Regions from separate parts of the Kitasatospora sp. NPDC048365 genome, predicted to be linked through region 3. Evidence: riboswitches for the same ligand, from Rfam matches in the RefSeq annotation. Region 3 holds a riboswitch; each other region holds the start of a gene.

Region 1 (4,645 bases), on a different contig from region 3:
CGGAGGCACGCCTTGGACAGCAGCGCCTGGGACACCCGCTACCGAAGCTCGGAGCTGGTGTGGGGCACCGAGCCCAACCGCTGGGTCGCCGCGGAGACCGCCGACCTGACGCCGGGGCGGGCGCTCGACCTGGCGGCCGGTGAGGGCCGCAACAGCCTGTGGCTGGCCGCCCGGGGCTGGCGGGTGACCGCGGTGGACTTCTCCCCCGTCGCGCTGGGCCGGGCCCGCACGCTCGCCGCCGCGCTGCCCGCGGACAACGCCGCCCGGGTCGAACTGGTCGAGGCGGACGTGCTGGCGTACGAGCCGGAGGCAGCCGGGTACGACCTGGTGCTGATCGCCTACCTGCAGCTCCCCGGCGAGCAGTTGGGGTCGGTGCTGGTGCGTGCGGCCGGGGCGGTGGCGCCGGGCGGCACGCTGCTGGTGGTGGGCCACGACTCGACCAACCTGGCCGAGGGCGTCGGCGGGCCGCAGGACCCGGCGGTGCTGTACCGCCTGCCGGAGGTCCTCGCCACCCTCGCCGACACCGGCCTGACGGCCGTTCGGGCGGAGCGGGTCCGCCGCCCGGCGACCCGGCCGGACGGGACGGCGGGCGAGGCGGTCGACACACTGGTGCGCCTGCGCCGGGCGTGAATCCGGCACGCTTGGCGGCCGGCCGGACGGGGCATGAATGACGGGTCCACGCCAACTCCATCCGGAAGGCCGCCCCGTGAACCGCAAGTCCATGGCCCTGCTCGCCGCCGTCGCCACCCTGCCGCTGGCCCTCTCCGGCACCGTCGCCGCCGCCCAGCCGTCCGGCTCGGCCGCCGCCGCGTCCGCCGCCTGCAGCTACACCCCGGCGGTCCCGGCCGACAACTTCAAGGGCATCCCGGTGTTCGACGCGAAGCAGGCGGCGAAGCCGTACAGCGCGACGCTGCGCACCACCCAGGGCGCGATCACGTTCAAGGCGCTGACCGACAAGGCGCCGTGCACCACGTTCTCGTTCCGGTTCCTGGCCGAGCGCGACTACTTCGACCGCAGCCACTGCCACCGGCTCACCACCCAGCGCATCTTCGTGCTGCAGTGCGGCGACCCGACCGGCACCGGCAGTGGCGGTCCCGGCTACTCCTTCCCGGACGAGAACCTGGAGGGCGCCACCTACCCGGCCGGGACGGTGGCGATGGCCAACGCCGGCCCGAACACCAACGGCAGCCAGTTCTTCTTCGTCTGGAAGGACACCAAGCTCTCGCCCGCCTACACGCCGTTCGGTCGGGTGACGGCCGGGCTCGACGTCCTGCAGCGGATCGCGGCGGCCGGCGAGGACGACCAGAACAACCCGGGCGACGGCTTCCCGAACCTGCCGGTGAACATCCGTCACGTCGCCATCACCAAGCGCTGACCGGACCGACACATCCGTCCGGCCGCCGACCGGGCGTCAGCGGCCGGACCGTACCGCGGTTCGACCTTCGCGCAAGCGAGTTTCGAACGGCCGCGCGGGGCGGCGGTGTGCGGACGGGGCTTGTGGGGTGGCTGTGGTTTGTGGGCGACGAAGGTGGACGGCCCGTGACGGGGCTGTGATCCTGGCGGTATGAGCTTGTGATTGGCTGCCCGGGTTGAATAGTCTCCGTGCAGCCCGCACACGCGGGCCCCGTGCGCGGAAACGCCGAGCCCTGTCCGCCGCGCTCCCGGGATGCCCAACACACCACCTGGGGCAGGGGTGGGGGAACCAGGTAAGTCGCCGTCCCCGACGGCTCGGGGTGAAGCCGCCTCCCGGCGGCCGGGCCACCTCCCGGTCCGAACCCGACAGCTCACCTCGCAGGCGTGCGGAGAGGGACGTCCTCATGCTCTTCACGGGTCCGGGTCGGCACCGCCGTCCCACCCAGGCGGAGAAGGCCATTGCGGTCGCGAGTATCGCGGGCGTGGGCCTGGCACTGCCCCTGCTGGCCGCCACCGGAGCGCAGGCCGCGCCGACGCCGGTCTGGGACAAGGTCGCGGGCTGCGAGACCGGCGGCAACTGGAGCGCGGACTCCGGCGACGGCTACCACGGCGGCCTGCGTTTCACGGACTCCACCTGGGCGGCGTACGGCGGCACCGAGTTCGCGCCGAGCGCGGACCGGGCGACCCGCAGCCAGCAGATCGCGGTGGCCGAGCGGGTGCTCGCCGCCGAGGGCGAGGGCGGCTGGGGCACCTGCGCCCAGCAGGCCGGCCTGTCCCGGGACGGCGTGACCGGCGTGGTGGACGTCAACGACTCGGCGGACGAGACCGGCTCGCTGCGCGGCAGCCGCGGCGTCGACATGGTGAACGCGGCCCAGGACGGCTCGCTGCCCGCCGCGCACACCACCCCGGTCTTCTCCGGCCTCCCGGGCTGGGACCCGGTGTACAGCGTGTACTGGTACGAGCAGGACGGCGGCTGGTTCTGGACCAGCCACCACTCGGTGTACGAGCACCACGTCAGCTCGGCCGCCGCGAAGGCGGCGAAGGCCGCACAGGACGCCCGGAACGCGCAGGGCACCACGGCGCCCGCCACCACCGCGCCGGTCGCCCCGGTGGCTCCGGTGGTCCCGGTCGACCCGACGCTTCCCACCGCGCCGGTCACCACGACGCCGACCCTGCCGACCGACCCGACCGGGACCCCGACCGACCCGACCGTCCCGCCGGTCACCGTCGACCCGACCGCGCCGGTCACCGGCGACCCGACGCTGCCGGTGGCGCCGCCGGTCGACCCGACGGCGCCGGCGACCGGTCCGACCACCCCGACGGTCCCGGGCGCCGACGCCACCGCTCCGGCCGCGCCCACCGCGCAGCCGAGCTCTCCTGCCACCGAGTCGGCCCCGCCGGCCGCCACCCCGAAGGCGTACACGGTGCAGGCGGGCGACACGCTGGCGTCCATCGCCCGCAACAACGGCCTGCAGGGCGGTTGGAAGGGGCTCTACGAGGCCAACAAGCTGGTCGTGGGCGAGAACCCGGACCTGCTCAAGCCCGGCCTGGTGCTCCAGCTGGGCCAGTGACGGCCTGCGGGCCGCCCGTCAGTGGATGACGCCGGCGGCCCGCAGCAGCCAGCGGTTGGTGCGGCCGACCAGCCCGGCCCGGTCGAGGACACCGATCACCTTGGCGGCCATCTCCACCTTGGTGGCCCGCCAGTGCGGGTTGGCCTTCGCGGCGGCGCTGCCGACCTCGGGAGCGATGCCCACGGCGCGGTACAGGCGCGGGTGGATCAGGCTGACGGTGGCGAAGTAGACGATCAGTCCGATGAACAGCTGCTCGTAGCGGCGCCGGACCGGCCCGAGCCGGCGCCGCACCAGTTCCTCGCGCGCATAGCTGATGTGCCGCGACTCCTCGATGACGTGGATCCGCGAGACCTGCCGGGTGAGCGGCTGGAGCGTCTCGTCGGCCATCAGTTCGCGCTGGAAGGCGTCCAGGATCTCCTCGACGTACATGGTGCCGCCGAAGGTCTGGCTGTGCGTGGAGATCGCCTTGAAGAGCCGTCCGAGGTTGTGCGCCACCGGGCGCGCGCCGTACGCGGGGACGCCCATCCAGCTGATCATTTTGGCGAACATCACCGAGTGCCGGCACTCGTCGCCGATCTCGGTCAGCGCGTACTGCACGTGCGCGGAGGTCGGGTCCTGGTCGAAGGCGTGCCGCAGCAGCATCTGCATCAGGATCTCCTCGAACCAGATGCCGACGCTGGCGATCGAGGCGGTCTCGTGCTTGCTGAGCTCGATCCGCCGCTCCTCGTCCAGCGTCTCCCACAGCGGGGTGCCGTAGAGCGAGAGGCGGTGCGGCGGGCAGTAGTAGCGGCCGGGCTCGGGGGCGGAGTCCCAGTCGACGTCCTTGAGCGGGTCGAAGGAGAGCTTGGCGGACGAGGCGAGCAGGCGTTCGGCGGTCCGCTCGCGGTCGCGCAGGCGGGTCGTCTCGGGCATGGGGGATCTCCTTCGCGGCGCGTACGTGTCCGTGCCGCGAAGGTAGAAGTTATTAGACCCACCGTCAATACACCGCGCAGAACCCGGCTACCCGGGCCACCCCGCCAGCGTGCGGCGGCTGCGGAAACAGTGCTCCTCCCCGCTCACCGGATCGGTGAACTCCAGCGACCGGGCCAGCAGTTGCAGCGGCGCACCGAAGTCCTCCGGCTCGGACGCGGGCCGCACCACGGGGTAGATCGGGTCGTGCAGGATCGGCACGCCCAGACGGTTCAGGTGCACCCGCAGCTGGTGGGTGCGGCCGGTGTGCGGCAGCAGCCGGTAGAGCCCCAGGCCCTCGCGGTGGCCGACCAGCTCCACCCGGGTCTCCGCGTTCGGCTCGCCGGGCACCTCGTACGCCGCCATCTCGCCGCGCACCTTCACGATCCGGCTGCGCACCACCGCAGGCAGCTCCAGCGCGGGATCGTGGCGGGCCACCGCCCGGTACTCCTTGCGGGCCAGCCGGCGCTCGAACAGGCCCTGGTAGGCGCCCCGGTGGCGCGGATCGGCGACGAACAGCACCACGCCCGCGGTCAGCCGGTCCAGCCGGTGGGCGGGGCTGAGCGCGGGCAGGTCCAGGTCGCGGCGCAGCCGGGCGAGCGCGGTGTCGGTGACGTGCGAGCCGCGCGGGGTGGTGGCGAGGAAGTGCGGCTTGTCGGCGACCACGATCCGCTCGTCGCGGTACAGGACCTCCACCTCGAAGGGCACCGGCT
Region 2 (4,645 bases), on a different contig from region 3:
GCGTCGTGACTGCTCACGGTGCAACGGTGCCCGAGCGGGGCGGGTCGGCGGAATGAAGCCTGCTGCCGACTTCGGGGTGGGGTTGTCCCCACCCCCTCAGGTGGTGCGGGCTGCCGCCCACTCCGGTTCGAGGAGGGAGTACTGGAGCGAGTCGCGCCAGCTCCCGCCGACCCGCAGCTCGTGCCGGATCCGGCCCTCCAGCCGGAAGCCGGCCCGCTCCACCACCCGCGCGGAGGCGGTGTTGTCCGGGTCGATCCGGGCGGCCAGCCGGTGCAGGCCGAGCGTCCGGAAGCCGAACCCGCAGAGCAGTTCGGTGATCTCGCCCGCGTACCCCCGGCCCCAGGTGTCCCGGCGCAGCGCGTACCCGACGAACGCGGCGGTGTCACCGTCCCGGGTGAACGCCGCCTGCCCGATCGGCACCCCGCCCTCGCCGTCGTCCCCGGCGTCGGCGAGCGGCACCACCGCCAGGCGGTAGTAGGTGCGCGGCTCGCGCTCCGCCTCCTCCAGGTAGTGGCCGATCTGGTCGGCGCACTCCTCGACGCCGCGCGGTTCGAACGGCAGGTACCGGGCGGTCTCCGGGTCGCCGAAGACCGCGTGCAGCGCCTCGGCCTCCTCGGGCGTCTGCCGGTACTCGCGGCAGATCAGGCGCGGTCCCGTCAGCCGGATGAGTTCCATGGGCCCCGACCCTACCGCCGCAGGTGAGCGGGGTCGGCGGAGCCGGTTACCGTACCTGGGTGACTGACGAGGACCTGCGGCTCAGCCCGCGCACCCGCACCGCCGAGCTGCTGGCCTGGGCCGGGGAGGAGGGCCGCCCGCCGGTGCCGGACGGGGCGCTGCGGACCGTACTGACCCTGCTGGAGCTGGGCGGCGCCCGGCTGCACGACGGCTGGCCCGAGCTGAGCTCCGCCCAGCTGGAGCAACTGCTGTACGAGCGCCTGTACCTGTACGTGCAGCCGGTGGACGAGCCCGGGGCCTACGAGGCGTACGGCGAGGCCGTCCGGCTGCTGATCGACCGTCAGCGGGCGGCCCGCCGGTTGAACGCCAAGCGGTGGGAGCGGCTGCACGAGGAGGCGGAGTGGCAGGGCGAGGTGCTCTGCGGGCTGCTGCGCCGGGCCGACCTGGTCACCTGGCCGCGCCTGTACACCCTGCTGCTGCGGGCCGACGGGATCGACCCGGCGGACGAGGGCGCGGTGCGGGCGTGGCTGGACGGGTTCCGGGAGCTGCCGGAGGAGGAGCGGCTGGGGCGGTACGCCACCGCGCCCGGGCTGGTGGCGGCCGAGGGCCAGGAGGAGTGGGACGCGGCGCGGCTGCTGCTGGTCGGCATGGCGACGGACGGCGCGCGGCGGCTGCTGGAGCAGGGGCTGATGCAGCGCAGCTACCGGAACCTGGCGGAGCTGACCGCGCGCGGGCTGCCGATGCCGGAGGAGCTGGCCGGGGACTTCGACGGGTTCGAGGCCGCGGTGGAGGCGGAGGCGCTGCGGCTGTACGGGGAGTGGACGAGCCCGGGGCTGGCGGCGCTGCTGGTGACGGAGTACCCGGACCTGGCGCCGGAGCCGGGCCCCGGCGACATCGAGGCGTACCTCGCGGAGCGGGGCGAACCCGGCGAGGCCTGAGCCGGGAGCGGGCCGGACGGCACCCGGGTGGCCGTGCGGAGGACGGAACGCGCGAGCGGTCCGGGCCGGAGGGGGGCCTGCGCCCGGGGCGGACCGGGCCGAACAGGGCCTGCGCCCGGGGCGGACCGGGCCCTGGGAAGGCCGGGCCCGGGGGATGGAGCTCCCGGGGCCGGTCAGGGACGGGATCCGGGCCCGGGTGGGCCCTGGTCCGACGAGCCGGGCGCGGGGAAGGGGTCGCGGCCCGGCTGCCGTCGGGGGCGGCTACGGCGTGAGGCCGTGCGATCCGAGCCAGGTGAGCGGGTCGATCGGGGCGGCGCCGTCGGGGCGGACCTCCAGGTGGAGGTGGGGGCCGGTGACGCCGGTGACGTTGCCGGTGGCGCCGACGGTGCCGAGCACGGTGCCGGTGGTGACGGGGCCGGCCGGGGTGGTGATCCGGGCGAGGTGGCAGTACCAGAGCTCGGTGCCGTCGGGCAGGGTCTGGATCACCCGGTAGCCGTACGGGCCGGACCAGCCGGCGGAAGTGACGGTGCCGCCGGTGACGGCGGTGACCGGGGTGCCGGTGCGGGCGGCGAAGTCGAGGCCGGTGTGCAGGTGGGCCCAGTGCGCGCCGGCCTGGGCGAACTGCGCGGCGAGGCGGTAGCCGGCGACCGGCAGGGCGTGGTCGCCGAGGGGGGCCGCGGTCTCCTGCGCGGCGCGCCTGGCCTGGGCCTCCTGGGCGGCGGCGATCCGGGCGGACTCGTCGTCGGCGGTGCGCCGGCCGTCGGCCTGCTGCTGGATGCGGGCGGCGAGGGCGAGTCCGGGGTCGGCGGACAGGACGGCCCCGGAGGCCTCGTCGGGGGCGGTGACGGAGGGGGCGGCGGGGGCGTCCGCGGCGTGGCCGGCCGGGGCGGCGGCGAAGCCGGTGGCGCCGAGCGCGGCGGTCATCGCGGTGACGCCGAGCAGCGGGCCGGTGCCGCGGGACTGCCGGGGCAGCCGGTGCCGGGTGTCGTGCCCGGTCGGGTGGTCGAGCAGGCTGGTGGCTGTGCCGGAGCTGTCAGCGGTCTGGGTGGACGCCACGGGGGCGCACTCCTTCCTTCCCTCTCGCCGACCGGGTTAGCTGACGGGTTCGGAGGTGGAAGGTCTCCTACGGCCGGTGGCCCGGGGGCCTGGCCGATTCACCCCAAGGAACGTGGTTCCCCGGCTCCTGGGCGCGCCCGCGAGGGGGTGGGCCCGGTGGATTAGGCGACCGCGCGCGGTGCCGTATGGGTACGGCGTTGCCGACCGCGCTGCGTTATCAAACGTTAATCCTATGGACCCCCTGTTTCCAAGCGTCTCGGGAGAGGCAGTGATGCCCTCCTGACGACCTGTGGGCGATTTGTGATGATTCGGCGGGCTTGGCGAAGGGGTTGACGGCTAAGGCTATTAGCCTTAGCTTTATGGCTAACAGCAATCGGCACCGCCGACGCACGCAGCCCAGGAGGCCCGCGATGAGCTCCACGACCACCCCCACCCGCTTCTTCGACGTCCCCGGCGGCCGGATCGCGTTCGACGACACCCCGGGCGAGGGACTGCCGGTCGTCCTGCTCCCGGGCATGCTCGACCAGCGGGCCGCCTACCGGCACCTGGTCCCGCTGCTCACCGCGGCCGGCCACCGGGTGATCACCATGGACCTGCGCGGCATGGGCGAGTCCTCGGCCGAGTTCGTCGACTACTCCCCCGCCGCGATCGCCGCCGACCTGCTCGCCCTGCTCGACCACCTGGGCATCGAGCGGGCCGTGCTGGCCGGCAGCTCGTACACCGGCGCGACCGTGGTGAAGGCGGCCGGGCTGGCGCCGGAGCGGGCGGCCGGCGTGGTGCTGATCGACGCGTTCATCGAGAACCTGCCGCTGAACGCCTTCCAGAAGGCGCTGTTCGGCGTGGTCGGCCCGGTGGTCAAGGCGTTCCCCGGGGTGTGGGGCACGCTGCAGAAGTTCTACTTCCCGACCGAGCGCCCGGCCGACTTCGACGCGTACCGGGCGGGCCTGGCGGCGATGCTGCGCGAGCCGCACCGCAAGGTCGCGCTGGCCGGCTACCTCTCCGGCGACTCGGCGCCGGTCGGCTGGTCCGCGGCGGTCCGGTGCCCGGCGCTGGTGCTGATGGGCACCAAGGACCCCGACTTCCCGGACCCGGAGCTGGTCGCCGACCGCCAGGCGGCGGCGCTGAACGGCCGCAAGGTGATGATCGAGGACGGCGGCCACTACCCGATGGCCGGCCACCCGCAGGCCGTCGCCGCCGCGCTGCTCCCGTTCCTGGCGGAGGTCGCCTGATGCCCCGGGTCGGACTCACCCCCGCCGCCGTGGTCGACCGGGCGCTGGAGCTGGTCGACGAGCACGGGGTCCAGGAGCTCACGCTGGCCGCCGTGGCCGGCCGGGCCGGCGTGGCCACGCCCTCGCTGTACAAGCACGTCCCCGGCGGCCTGGCCGAGCTGCGCCGGCTGGTCGCCGTCCGGGTCACCGGCGAGCTGGCCGACCGGCTGGCGGACGCGGCGCTCGGCCGCTCCGGCGACGCGGCGGTGGCCGCGCTGATGGCGGCGTACGCGGCCTACGCCACCGAGTACCCGCGGCGGTACGCGGCGGTGCCGCAGGCGCCGCGGGAGGACGACCCGGAGCAGTTGGCGGCCGCCACCCGGCTGGTGGAGGTGGTGCTGCGGGTGCTGGCCGGCTACGGGCTGGACGGCGCAGAGGCGATCCACGCGACCCGGACGGTCCGGGCGATGGCGCACGGGTTCGCCTCGCTCGCCACCGGCGGCGCGTTCCGACTGGCCGAGGACCGGGCGGTGACGCTGGACCGGATGACCCGGGTGCTGACCGAGGGCCTGCGCTCCTGGCCGTGAGCCGCGGGCCCGGAGGCCGTGACCGATGCGCCGGACGGGCGTTGGGCAGGGCATGAAGAAGCGCTCGATGCTCGCCTTTGCCTCGCTCGCCGTCGGCGTGGTGGCCTCCCTGACCGCCCCCAGCGCGCACGCCGTCCCGCAGGTGCCCGCCGGCCCGCTGACCGACGCGATCACCGCCCCC
Region 3 (4,645 bases):
AGGGTGAAGCCGAGCCGGGTGGTGGCGTGCCCGTACCCGAACCGGCCGTAGATCGGCGGCTCGGACGCGGTCAGCACCGCCAGCGCCTCGCCCCGGCCCCGGACGTCGTCCAGCTGGCGCCGCATCAGCGCGGTCAGCGCCCCGCGCCGGCGGTGGGTGGGCAGCACCCCCACCATGGTCACGCCGGCGACCGGCAGCACCGCGCCGCCCGGCACCGCCATCCGGAAGCTGTACGCGCCGCAGCCGCCGACCGGCCGGTCGCCGTCGCAGACCACCAGCGCACGGTCGACCTCGGTCAGTTCGCGCCACAGCTCCCGCTGCTGCGGCTCCTCCTCGGAACCGCCGAAGGCCAGCTCCAGCACACGGAACCAGCCGTCCCACTCCTCGGCGGCGAGCGGGCGCACGGACAGGTCGGGGTGGTGAGATGTCATACGCCACAGCTATCACCAGAACCCCCCTCAGTCGGCTGAAACCCGCTGAACAGCTCCCGGAACATCGCCGCCGACCCTGCCCACCCCGTCGACGGCACCGGCCCCGGTGGATAAGGTCGGACCCCATGGCCGGCAGCACGCAGGGCGACACGCCCCGGACGACTGCGACGGGCCCGGCCGGCAGAGCGGCGCGGGAGCCCGTGACGGCCCGGTGGCGCGCGAAGCTCTACCGGGTCCGTGTCCGCCTGCGCCGAACCGGCGTGGACTACTTCCGCGGCGACGGCGCCGACTGGCTCGCCTTCACCGCGCTGGCCCTCGCCGTCCCGCTGCTGGTCCTGGTCAACGTGCTCTTCCCGGACTGGTGCCCGCCCACCGCCCTGGTGCTGCCGGTCCTGGCCGGCGCCCTGCTGCTGCGCCCCGGCACCCTGGTGCTGCTCTACGCGGCCGCCGCGTTCGGGCTGATCGCCGAGTCGCTGATCCACACCGGCGAGAAGGTCGCCAGCGAACGCCCCGAGTCGTACGTCTACGGGGTCACCCCCGGCGCCGCCCTGGTGGTCGGCGCGGTCGGCATCGCCGGACTCCTGGTCGCCCAGTTCCGCCGCCGGGTCGGCGTGCCCTGGCGCGGCGGCTCCACCATGCTCTTCGACCTGCGCGAGCGGATCCGGGTGCAGAGCCGCGTCCCCGACCTGCCCGCGGGCTGGCACGCCGACATGGCGCTGCGCCCGGCCGGCGGCCAGTCCTTCTCCGGCGACTTCGTGGTCGCCACCCGCACCGGCAGCGGCCGCCGGGTGCTGGAGGCGGTGCTCGCCGACGTCTCCGGCAAGGGCATGGACGCCGGCTCCCGCGCGCTGCTGCTCTCCGGCGCCTTCGGCGGCCTGCTCGGCTCGCTCCCCGCGCACGACTTCCTGCCCGCCGCCAACGGCTACCTGCTCCGCCAGGACTGGGACGAGGGCTTCGCCACCGCCGTCCACCTGGTGCTCGACCTGGACACCGGCGAGTACGAGCTGCTCTCGGCCGGCCACCTGCCGGGCATGCACCGGCTGGCCGGGGCGGGCCGCTGGGAGGTCAAGGAGGCCGAGGGCCCGCTGCTCGGGGTCTACGACGGCGCCAAGTTCGAGGGCGTGCGCGGCCGGCTCGGGCCGGGCGACCTGCTGCTGCTGTGCACCGACGGCATGGTGGAGCTGCCCGGGCGCGATCTCACCGAGGGCATGGACCGGCTGATGGGGGAGTCCGACCGGCTGGTCGCGGCGGCCGCCCAGACCGAGTCGGCCCGCGGCGGCGCGGCGACCCGGCTGATCGACACCGTCGCCAAGGACGTCAACGACGACCGCGCCGTCCTGCTGATCTGGCGCCAGTAGCCCGCCGACAGGCACTCGGGAGGCACCCCGGACCCGGTGTCAAGAGCGGGTGGTGATCTTCGGCCAAACCTGACGGCGCTTCGGACGTACCCGCTCCGGTGCGGTCGGCCTGCCCTTTTCTCCCCCGCCCCGATGACGACACCTGCCCGCCGACGGCCCGTCATATGCCTTCCGCTATCGTCGCGGACGGCGGAAACCGGTCTCAGATGGCAGGATCTTCCGGCCGGTTGCCGGGCAAGTCCTTTACGGAGTCCGCACGAGCGACCACACTGAGTCCGGATGGACTGGTGGGGACACGGGGGGTAGGGGCCGGTTTCCGCCTCACGAACCCCCGCCATGAATCGAGGAAGTGAGTCCGGCGTGGCCTTCTCCGTCTCCGCCCTGGTCCTGTTCGGCATCATCATGGTGATCTTCATCCGCAACAAGCAGTTGAAGACCAGCCATGCCATCGTCGCCGCCCTGTTCGGCTTCATGGTGAGCCAGTCCACCGCGGCGCAGCCGATCCAGGACTTCCTGAACTCGCTCGCCAAGGCCATCTCCTCGATCGCGGGGTGAGCAGCGTCACCCGTGCGGTGACCGGGGGTGAGTGATCGCGTCCGAACGGTGCCTGATATGGCCCTGCGTTAATGGTTGGTGTACGTAGGGTCATGATCCCGTAAGCACTCGGTCGGGCCGTGTGCGCGGGTGGTGACCTGTCGCTCCGTCAGCCCCGTCGGGACCTCCGTCCCGGCGGGGCCGACGCTTGCCACGGGTGCCCGACGTCGGCTTTGCTTCACCGCAGCCCGGGCGGATCGTCCGGGTGGGCCACCGGGTGGAACGCCTAGTCCTGCCGCTGCCCGGTGCCGACCAGATAACCGTTCTCGGCAGGAGCGGGGGACCCACAGGTAAGTCGCCGTACCCGGAACACCGGGGACGGCTCGGGGTGAAGCCGTGCCTAGCGCGGCCGGGCAACTCTCGTCCGAACCCGACAGCTCACCTCGTAGGCGTCGGAGAGGAATTCTTCATGTCCGCGAACGGCAAGCACCGCAAGCCTCGCCTGAAGACCATCGTCCGCATCGCCATCGCCACCGGTGTCGCCGGTGCCGCGGTCGGCCTCCCGGTCACCGCCGCCAGCGCGCACGGTACCGGCCACGCCCACGAGGGCCACCGCGCCCCGGCCGCCGCTGCCGCCGAGACCCCGGCCGTCGCCGCCACCCCGGTCGCCGACACCACTCCGGCCGCCGCCGCGTCGCACGACTACGCGGTCGTCTCCGGCGACACCCTGTCCAAGATCGCTTCCGCCCAGAACGTCGACGGCGGCTGGGAGAAGCTCTACCAGGACAACCGCTCGGTCATCGGCTCCAACCCGAACCTGATCTACCCGGGCCAGACGCTGACCGTCGGCGGTGCCGCCGCGGCCGCTCCGGCCGCAGCCCCGGCCGAGCAGCCGAAGCAGCAGACCGCTCCCAAGCAGCAGTCCGCGCCGAAGCAGACCCAGCAGTCGACCACCACCTCGACCGCGAAGAAGGCCACCCCGAAGGCCGCCACCGGCTCGTCGACCTCGTCGTCCTCCGCCGCGGTGTCCTCCAACGCCTCCGGCTACGTCGCCCCGGTCTCCGTGCACCACACCACCGCGTGGCACGCGGCCGGCTCCAACTGGTCCAGCGGCTACCACACCGGCATCGACTTCCCGGTCTCCACCGGCACCAGCCTGAAGGCCGTCGCCGCCGGCACCGTGGTCTCCGCCGGCAACGGTGGCGCCTACGGCAACGAGGTCATCATCAAGCTGGCCGACGGCAAGTACGCCCAGTACGCCCACCTGTCGTCCATCTCGGTCTCGGCCGGCCAGAGCGTCTCCGCCGGTCAGCAGATCGGCCTCTCCGGTGCCACCGGCAACGTGACCGGCCCGCACCTGCACTTCGAGATCCGCAGCACCCCGAGCTACGGCTCGGACATCGACCCGATCGCCTACCTGGCGGCGCACGGCGTCAGCGTCTGACCCCTGCGGTAGACGGCGCAGTCACCACACGGCCCCGGCCGCCCCGCGAGGGGTGCCCGGGGCCGTGGGCGTACCCGGCCGGACCCGCGGGAACGGCAGCGGCCCCGGCTGCCTGGGGCAGCCGGGGCCGTTCTGTGCGGAGCGGGTGACGAGAATCGAACTCGCGTGACCAGTTTGGAAGACTGGGGCTCTACCATTGAGCTACACCCGCATGGCCGCCGACGGCGGCACAGTTCGCCCCCGGGCCGCCGATGCGGTCACGAGGACGTCGCTAGCGTACCTGGTCGGGTCGGTGGAATGCACACCGCTTTCGCTCGTGCGGGCGCCGATATGACCACGGGCGGGGGACGGCCGACGTGTACTCTTCCTCTCGGCACCACGGGGTGTGGCGCAGGTTGGTAGCGCGTCCGCTTTGGGAGCGGAAGGCCGTCGGTTCGAATCCGGTCACCCCGACAGTGCGGCAGGGTCTCGTCCGGCGGGCGGGGCCCTGTTGTCGTACCGGTCGTCGGGCCGATGCGTCCTCCTGGTGCCCGTGGGGTACACAGCGGCTTTCGTGGTACCGGTAGGATGGGGCGTTGGCGGTAGTACGGAAGCCGAAATTCCCATCGCAGCTCCAACCGCCTATCGCCCTGACCGCAAGCCCCATAGGAGACCCCACCGTGAAGAGCGCCGTCGAGACTCTGAACCCGACCCGGGTTCGACTCACCGTCGAGGTGCCCTTCGAGGAGCTGAAGCCCAGCCTCGACGCGGCGTATCAGAAGATCAACCAGCAGGTCACCGTCCCGGGCTTCCGCAAGGGCAAGATCCCGAACCGCGTGATCGACCAGCGGTTCGGCCGCGGTGCCGTGCTGGAGGAGGCCGTCAACGACGCGCTGCCG
Region 4 (4,645 bases), on a different contig from region 3:
CGCCCGGCAACGGCTGGGACCGGGTCGAGCGCTACCTGGACACCACCACCGGCTTCCGCGCCGAGCAGTACCCGTCGGACGGCCGCGGCGACCAGGACGGCGCCCGGCTGACCTGGTTCGGCGGCGTCCGGCAGCCCTATTCCGGCCGTTTCCTGCTCTACAGCGGCACCGGCTGGAACACCGGCCCGATCACCACCCCCGTCCTGCTGGTGCACGGCGCCAACGACAACGCCGACCGGGCCTGGGCCGACCCCGGCGCCACCGGCAGCTGCGGCGCGTCCGGCTGCCCCTCCACCGGCCTGGCGCAGAACCTGGCCGCTTCCGGCCACCGGGTCTTCGCGATCAACTTCGCCCACAAGCAGGGCGACAACCTGCTCCAGGCCCAGGCGGTCGGCGACGCGATCGCGCTGATCCGGGCCAGGCTGGGGGTCGCCCAGGTCGACGTGGTCGCCTGGAGCAAGGGCGAGGTCGCGGCCCGCGCGTACGTCTCCTCGGTCCGGCCGTCCTGGGGCCGGGCCTACGCCGGGGACGTCCGGCGTCTGATCACCCTCGGCGGCCCGCACGGCGGCCTGGACTACACGTACGCGCACGGCTGGGCCTTCTCGCTGGCCACCTGGCCGGCCTGCGGCGGCACCGCCAACGCGCCCTCCCCGCACCTGTACATGACCTGCTACGGCAGCTACACCGCGCAGCCCTGCCTCGGCGTGCTGCCCAGCGGCGGGTACGACTGCTTCCCCGGCCAGCGCCAGCTGCTCGCCCGCTGGGACGGCCGGTACGGCGTCGACTCCACCGCCCAGGACTGGTGGACCACCTACTACGGCGGCCAGGGCTTCTACACCTCGGGCCAGGGCATCCAGGCCGCGATCGACGCCGGGTCGCTGATCGCCCCGCTGCAGCGGGCCGGCATTCCGGCCTCCGTGCGGACCTACCTGCTGGCCGGCGGCTCGGCCGACATCCCCGGGATCCTCAACGAGGGCCGCGGCCCGAGCGACGGCCTGGTGTTCACCGCGAGTGCCCTGGACACCACCGGCATCCCCACCGTCGGCGGCACCGCGCTGCTCGGCGGCCTCAACCACATGGAGCTCGCCTGGGCCCCGGCGGCCGTCCAGCAGATCACCTCCTGGCTCGCCTGACCAGGGCAGTCCCGCCGGCCCGCGGTGTGACGCTTGTCTCTCCCGGGCCGGTTGTCGCTCTGTCGACAATCTGTCTAGCCTGCTCGGGTGCTCGCACCGGGCACGCCACCGCCGGGACGCCGAATCCTGTCCACCCGCCGGGGGCTTTCGCTGACCACCACTGGACAGGAGCGGGGGACCCACAGGTACGTCGCCATGCCCTCCGCTCCCTCCGGGACGGCCGGGCACGGCTAGGGGTGAAGCCGCACGCACGCACGCGCGCGGCCGGGCCGCCTCAGGGCCCGAACCCGACAGCTCACCTCGCAGGCGTCGCGGAGGAACCCCGTCATGCGCCTCTCCCGTCCTGCCCGCATCGGCGCCGTCGCCGGTGCCGCCGCCCTGATCGGCGCGCCGCTCGCCGGCAGCGCCCAGGCCGCCTGGTTCAACCCGTCCGCCTGGACCACCCCGTCCGCCTGGAGCGCCCCGACGACCGCGGCCCCCGCGACCTCGGCCGCCACGACCGCCGCCGTCGCCGGCGCCACGTCCGCCGCCGCGACCGTCACCCAGGACCGGCTCACCCCGGAGTCGATGGCCGCCGCCGTCTCGACGACCGCCTCGCTGACCGTCCACTCCTCCTCCTGCTTCACCGCCAAGACGCTCGGCGTCGGCGTGCGCGACGCCGCCGGGCGGAACCTGGACTTCCCCGGCAACGCGAGCAACGTGCAGATCTGCCCGGGCGGCACCACCTTCACCAGCGCCGCCCGCACCCTGCCGGCCGGCACCTACACCCAGTTCGGCTTCTGGCAGGACTCGGCGAACGCCTGGCACAACCTGCCCTCGCGCACCCTCACCGTGGCCGCCGCCGGCGCCACCACCCCGGCCCCGGCGCCCACCCCCACGGTCAAGCCGACCCCCGCGCCGACGCCGACCCCGACCCCGACGCCCACGGCCGCCCCCACGCCGACGACCGCGCCGACCGCCCCGGCCGCGGGCACCGGCTCGCCGATCCCGGGCAAGGCGCTGACCTGGTCCGAGGAGTTCGACAGCGCCATCGCGTACGGCTCCAAGTGGACCGGCGACAAGTCCAGCGCCTACCGCTACGGCAACCACAACCCGGACGACAACAAGCTCGACTGGCTGACCACCAGCGGCGTCCAGGTCTCCGGCGGCGTCGCCACCTTCACCGCCAAGCCGTCCGGCCACACCCTGGAGAACGGCAAGCAGGCCTGGGACACCGGCCTGCTCACCACCGAGTACTCCTCCCAGGGCTTCCAGGTGAAGACCGGCGACTACGCCGAGACCCGGGTCAAGCTGCCCGCCGGCACCGGCGCCTGGCCCGCCCTGTGGACCTGGAAGAACGGCAACGGCGAGATCGACTCCTTCGAGTACCACCCGGACAACCCGAACCTGCTGGAGCTGACCAACCACGTCAAGTCCGGCTCGAAGTACTACACCGACGCGAGCGCCATCGCCAAGGACCAGTGGGTGACCATCGGCACCTACTACGGCGCCGACTCCGTCGACTGGTACGTCAACGGCAAGAAGGTGTTCTCCGACGGCACCGGGGTCGGCACCGGCTGGTCCGCGTACCTGATCCTCAACCTGTCGCTGAGCGCCGGCCAGTACCACCCGGCCGCGTCCGGCTCCGCGCCGATCAGCTTCGCCGCCGACTGGGTCCGCGTCTACCGCTAGTCGGCCCGCACGGTCAGCGTGAACGCCGTCCGGTCGTTCGCCGGGACCGTGTCGTCCGCGCCCGCCACCCGTACGTGCCCCTCGGCCCTCGTGCCGGGGGGCACGTACGCGTTCACCCGGACCGGGATCAGCGCGGTCGCCGTCCGCAGCGCCGGCAGGCCCGCCGGGAAGGTGCAGCGGACCAGGTGGCCGGCCAGCGAGACGGTGCAGTTCTCCGGGAAGAACGGGCCCTCGGCGGTGAAGCCCGCCGGCAGGTCGACCAGCACGGTGAACGGCGAGGCCGTCCGGTCCGGTCCGCCGTTGGCGACGAAGGCGTGCACCGTGGTCAGCCCGCCCGGCGCGGCCGGGTCCGGGTCGAGCCGGACCACCTGCAGGTCCGCGTGCGAGGGCAGCGCCGCCGCCGTCCCGGTCGTCGTCCCCAGGGCCGCCGCGGCCGCCATCGCCAGAACCATGGGCCCCCGCATCACCCGCACGGCCATGCTCCACTCCCACTGTCGGTGCCCACCTGCATACTCACAGTAGTGGCGCACGGCCCTGTCGAGCGGAGGTGGACACGATGACTGGTCGCGTGTTGAGCGAGGTGAGCGGCGAGGTCGCGGCCGAACGGGAGGCCGGCTTCGTCCAGGCGTACCGGCAGCTGGTGGCCGGCCCGCTGCCGGAGGGGCTGCTGCGCACCGAGCTGCTCAAGGGCAGCGACCGGCACTGGCGGATCCAGAGCCTGTGGCGCGACCTGGCCACCCTGGAGGCCGTCCGGGCCGACCCGAAGACCGCCGCCGCGCCGCGCCTGTTCCGCGAGGCCGGGGCCGATCCGGTGCTCGCCGTCTTCGAGGTGACGGTGGCCCAGGTCGGCGACCTCGACCTGTCCGACTGACGCGGTCGACGGCCGTGGCGGCTGTGGTGGCCGTGGCGCTCCTGATGTCCCGTCTGGCCGTCGCGCCGTCCGCGCTACGGCGCGAGCACCTCGCCGAGCCGGGAGGCGATCTGACGCATCACCGGGACGAGCGCCGCGCTGCCCGCCTGCGCCTCCAGCGCGCGGATCCGCGCCTCCGGGCCGGAGACCGACAGTGCGGTCGGCGTCGGCGCGCCCGGCACCGCGACCGCGATGCAGCGCACCCCGATCTCCTGCTCCTGGTCGTCCACCACGTACCCGGACTCGCGGGCCGTGCCCAGCTGGGTGATCAGGTCCTGCGGGTCGGTCACGGTGTACGCGGTGTGCGCCTGCAGCGGGCCGGTGCCGAGCAGCGCCCGGGCCTCCTCCTCGGGCAGCTGGGCCAGCAGCGCCTTGCCCACGCCGGTGCAGTGCGGCTGCACCCGGCGGCCGACCTCGGTGAACATCCGCATCGAGCGACGGGACTGCACCTGCCCGACGTACACCACCTCGCCGCCCTCCAGGACGGCCAGGTTGGCGGTCTCGCCGGTGGCCTCCATCAGCTCGGTCAGGTACGGGCGGGCCCAGCTGCCGAGCAGCCGGCCGGCCGTCTCGCCGAGCCGGATCAGCCGCGGGCCGAGCGTGTAGCGGCGCGCCGTGTCCTGCCGGACATAGCCCTGCTGAACGAGGGTACGGATCAGGCGGTGGATGGTCGGCATCGGCAGACCGGAGGTGGTGGAGAGCTCGCTCAGGGTGGCGATGCCGCTCGAGTCGGCCAGCGCCTCCAGCAGCAGGAAGGCGCGCTCGACCGACTGCACGCCGCCGCCCGCGCGGTCGTTGCCTGTCGGAGCTGTGGCGGGGGTGCTGACCACCGGCGTTCCCTTCACTGTCGGAGGAGGAGTAGAGTCCCTGCGATCTAGCTCAACAAACCGTTGAAATTCTGTATCGCGGAAACTAGTCTCCACCTTACAGA

What was found. A riboswitch is a leader RNA that binds a small molecule or an ion and turns the genes downstream of it on or off. The one in region 3 is predicted to bind cyclic di-AMP.
Region 1: linked by a shared signal. The riboswitch ahead of ACGFX4_RS38290 (transglycosylase family protein) and the one ahead of ACGFX4_RS33095 (peptidoglycan DD-metalloendopeptidase family protein) in region 3 are both predicted to bind cyclic di-AMP.
Region 2: linked by a shared signal. The riboswitch ahead of ACGFX4_RS07815 (M23 family metallopeptidase) and the one ahead of ACGFX4_RS33095 (peptidoglycan DD-metalloendopeptidase family protein) in region 3 are both predicted to bind cyclic di-AMP.
Region 4: linked by a shared signal. The riboswitch ahead of ACGFX4_RS02670 (hypothetical protein) and the one ahead of ACGFX4_RS33095 (peptidoglycan DD-metalloendopeptidase family protein) in region 3 are both predicted to bind cyclic di-AMP.

What each region holds. Positions count from the first base shown of each region.
Region 1 is NZ_JBICYJ010000066.1:11,141-15,785, reverse strand. It holds gene ACGFX4_RS38300 (class I SAM-dependent methyltransferase) at 13-630, shown strand; gene ACGFX4_RS38295 (peptidylprolyl isomerase) at 707-1,375, shown strand; cyclic di-AMP (ydaO/yuaA leader) riboswitch at 1,667-1,812, shown strand; gene ACGFX4_RS38290 (transglycosylase family protein) at 1,896-2,984, shown strand; gene ACGFX4_RS38285 (diiron oxygenase) at 3,003-3,896, opposite strand; gene ACGFX4_RS38280 (pseudouridine synthase) at 3,984-4,645, opposite strand, start outside.
Region 2 is NZ_JBICYJ010000006.1:23,339-27,983, forward strand. It holds gene ACGFX4_RS07805 (GNAT family N-acetyltransferase) at 97-675, opposite strand; gene ACGFX4_RS07810 (hypothetical protein) at 735-1,613, shown strand; gene ACGFX4_RS07815 (M23 family metallopeptidase) at 1,875-2,669, opposite strand; cyclic di-AMP (ydaO/yuaA leader) riboswitch at 2,680-2,833, opposite strand; gene ACGFX4_RS07820 (alpha/beta fold hydrolase) at 3,080-3,898, shown strand; gene ACGFX4_RS07825 (TetR-like C-terminal domain-containing protein) at 3,898-4,464, shown strand; gene ACGFX4_RS07830 (hypothetical protein) at 4,517-4,645, shown strand, end outside.
Region 3 is NZ_JBICYJ010000044.1:43,155-47,799, forward strand. It holds gene ACGFX4_RS33080 (GNAT family N-acetyltransferase) at 1-431, opposite strand, end outside; gene ACGFX4_RS33085 (PP2C family protein-serine/threonine phosphatase) at 557-1,789, shown strand; gene ACGFX4_RS33090 (hypothetical protein) at 2,150-2,344, shown strand; cyclic di-AMP (ydaO/yuaA leader) riboswitch at 2,632-2,788, shown strand; gene ACGFX4_RS33095 (peptidoglycan DD-metalloendopeptidase family protein) at 2,793-3,767, shown strand; tRNA gene ACGFX4_RS33100 (tRNA-Gly) at 3,908-3,978, opposite strand; tRNA gene ACGFX4_RS33105 (tRNA-Pro) at 4,147-4,220, shown strand; gene tig (trigger factor) at 4,427-4,645, shown strand, end outside.
Region 4 is NZ_JBICYJ010000002.1:199,892-204,536, reverse strand. It holds gene ACGFX4_RS02675 (esterase/lipase family protein) at 1-1,133, shown strand, start outside; cyclic di-AMP (ydaO/yuaA leader) riboswitch at 1,279-1,455, shown strand; gene ACGFX4_RS02670 (hypothetical protein) at 1,461-2,804, shown strand; gene ACGFX4_RS02665 (hypothetical protein) at 2,801-3,283, opposite strand; gene ACGFX4_RS02660 (hypothetical protein) at 3,361-3,675, shown strand; gene ACGFX4_RS02655 (IclR family transcriptional regulator) at 3,750-4,544, opposite strand.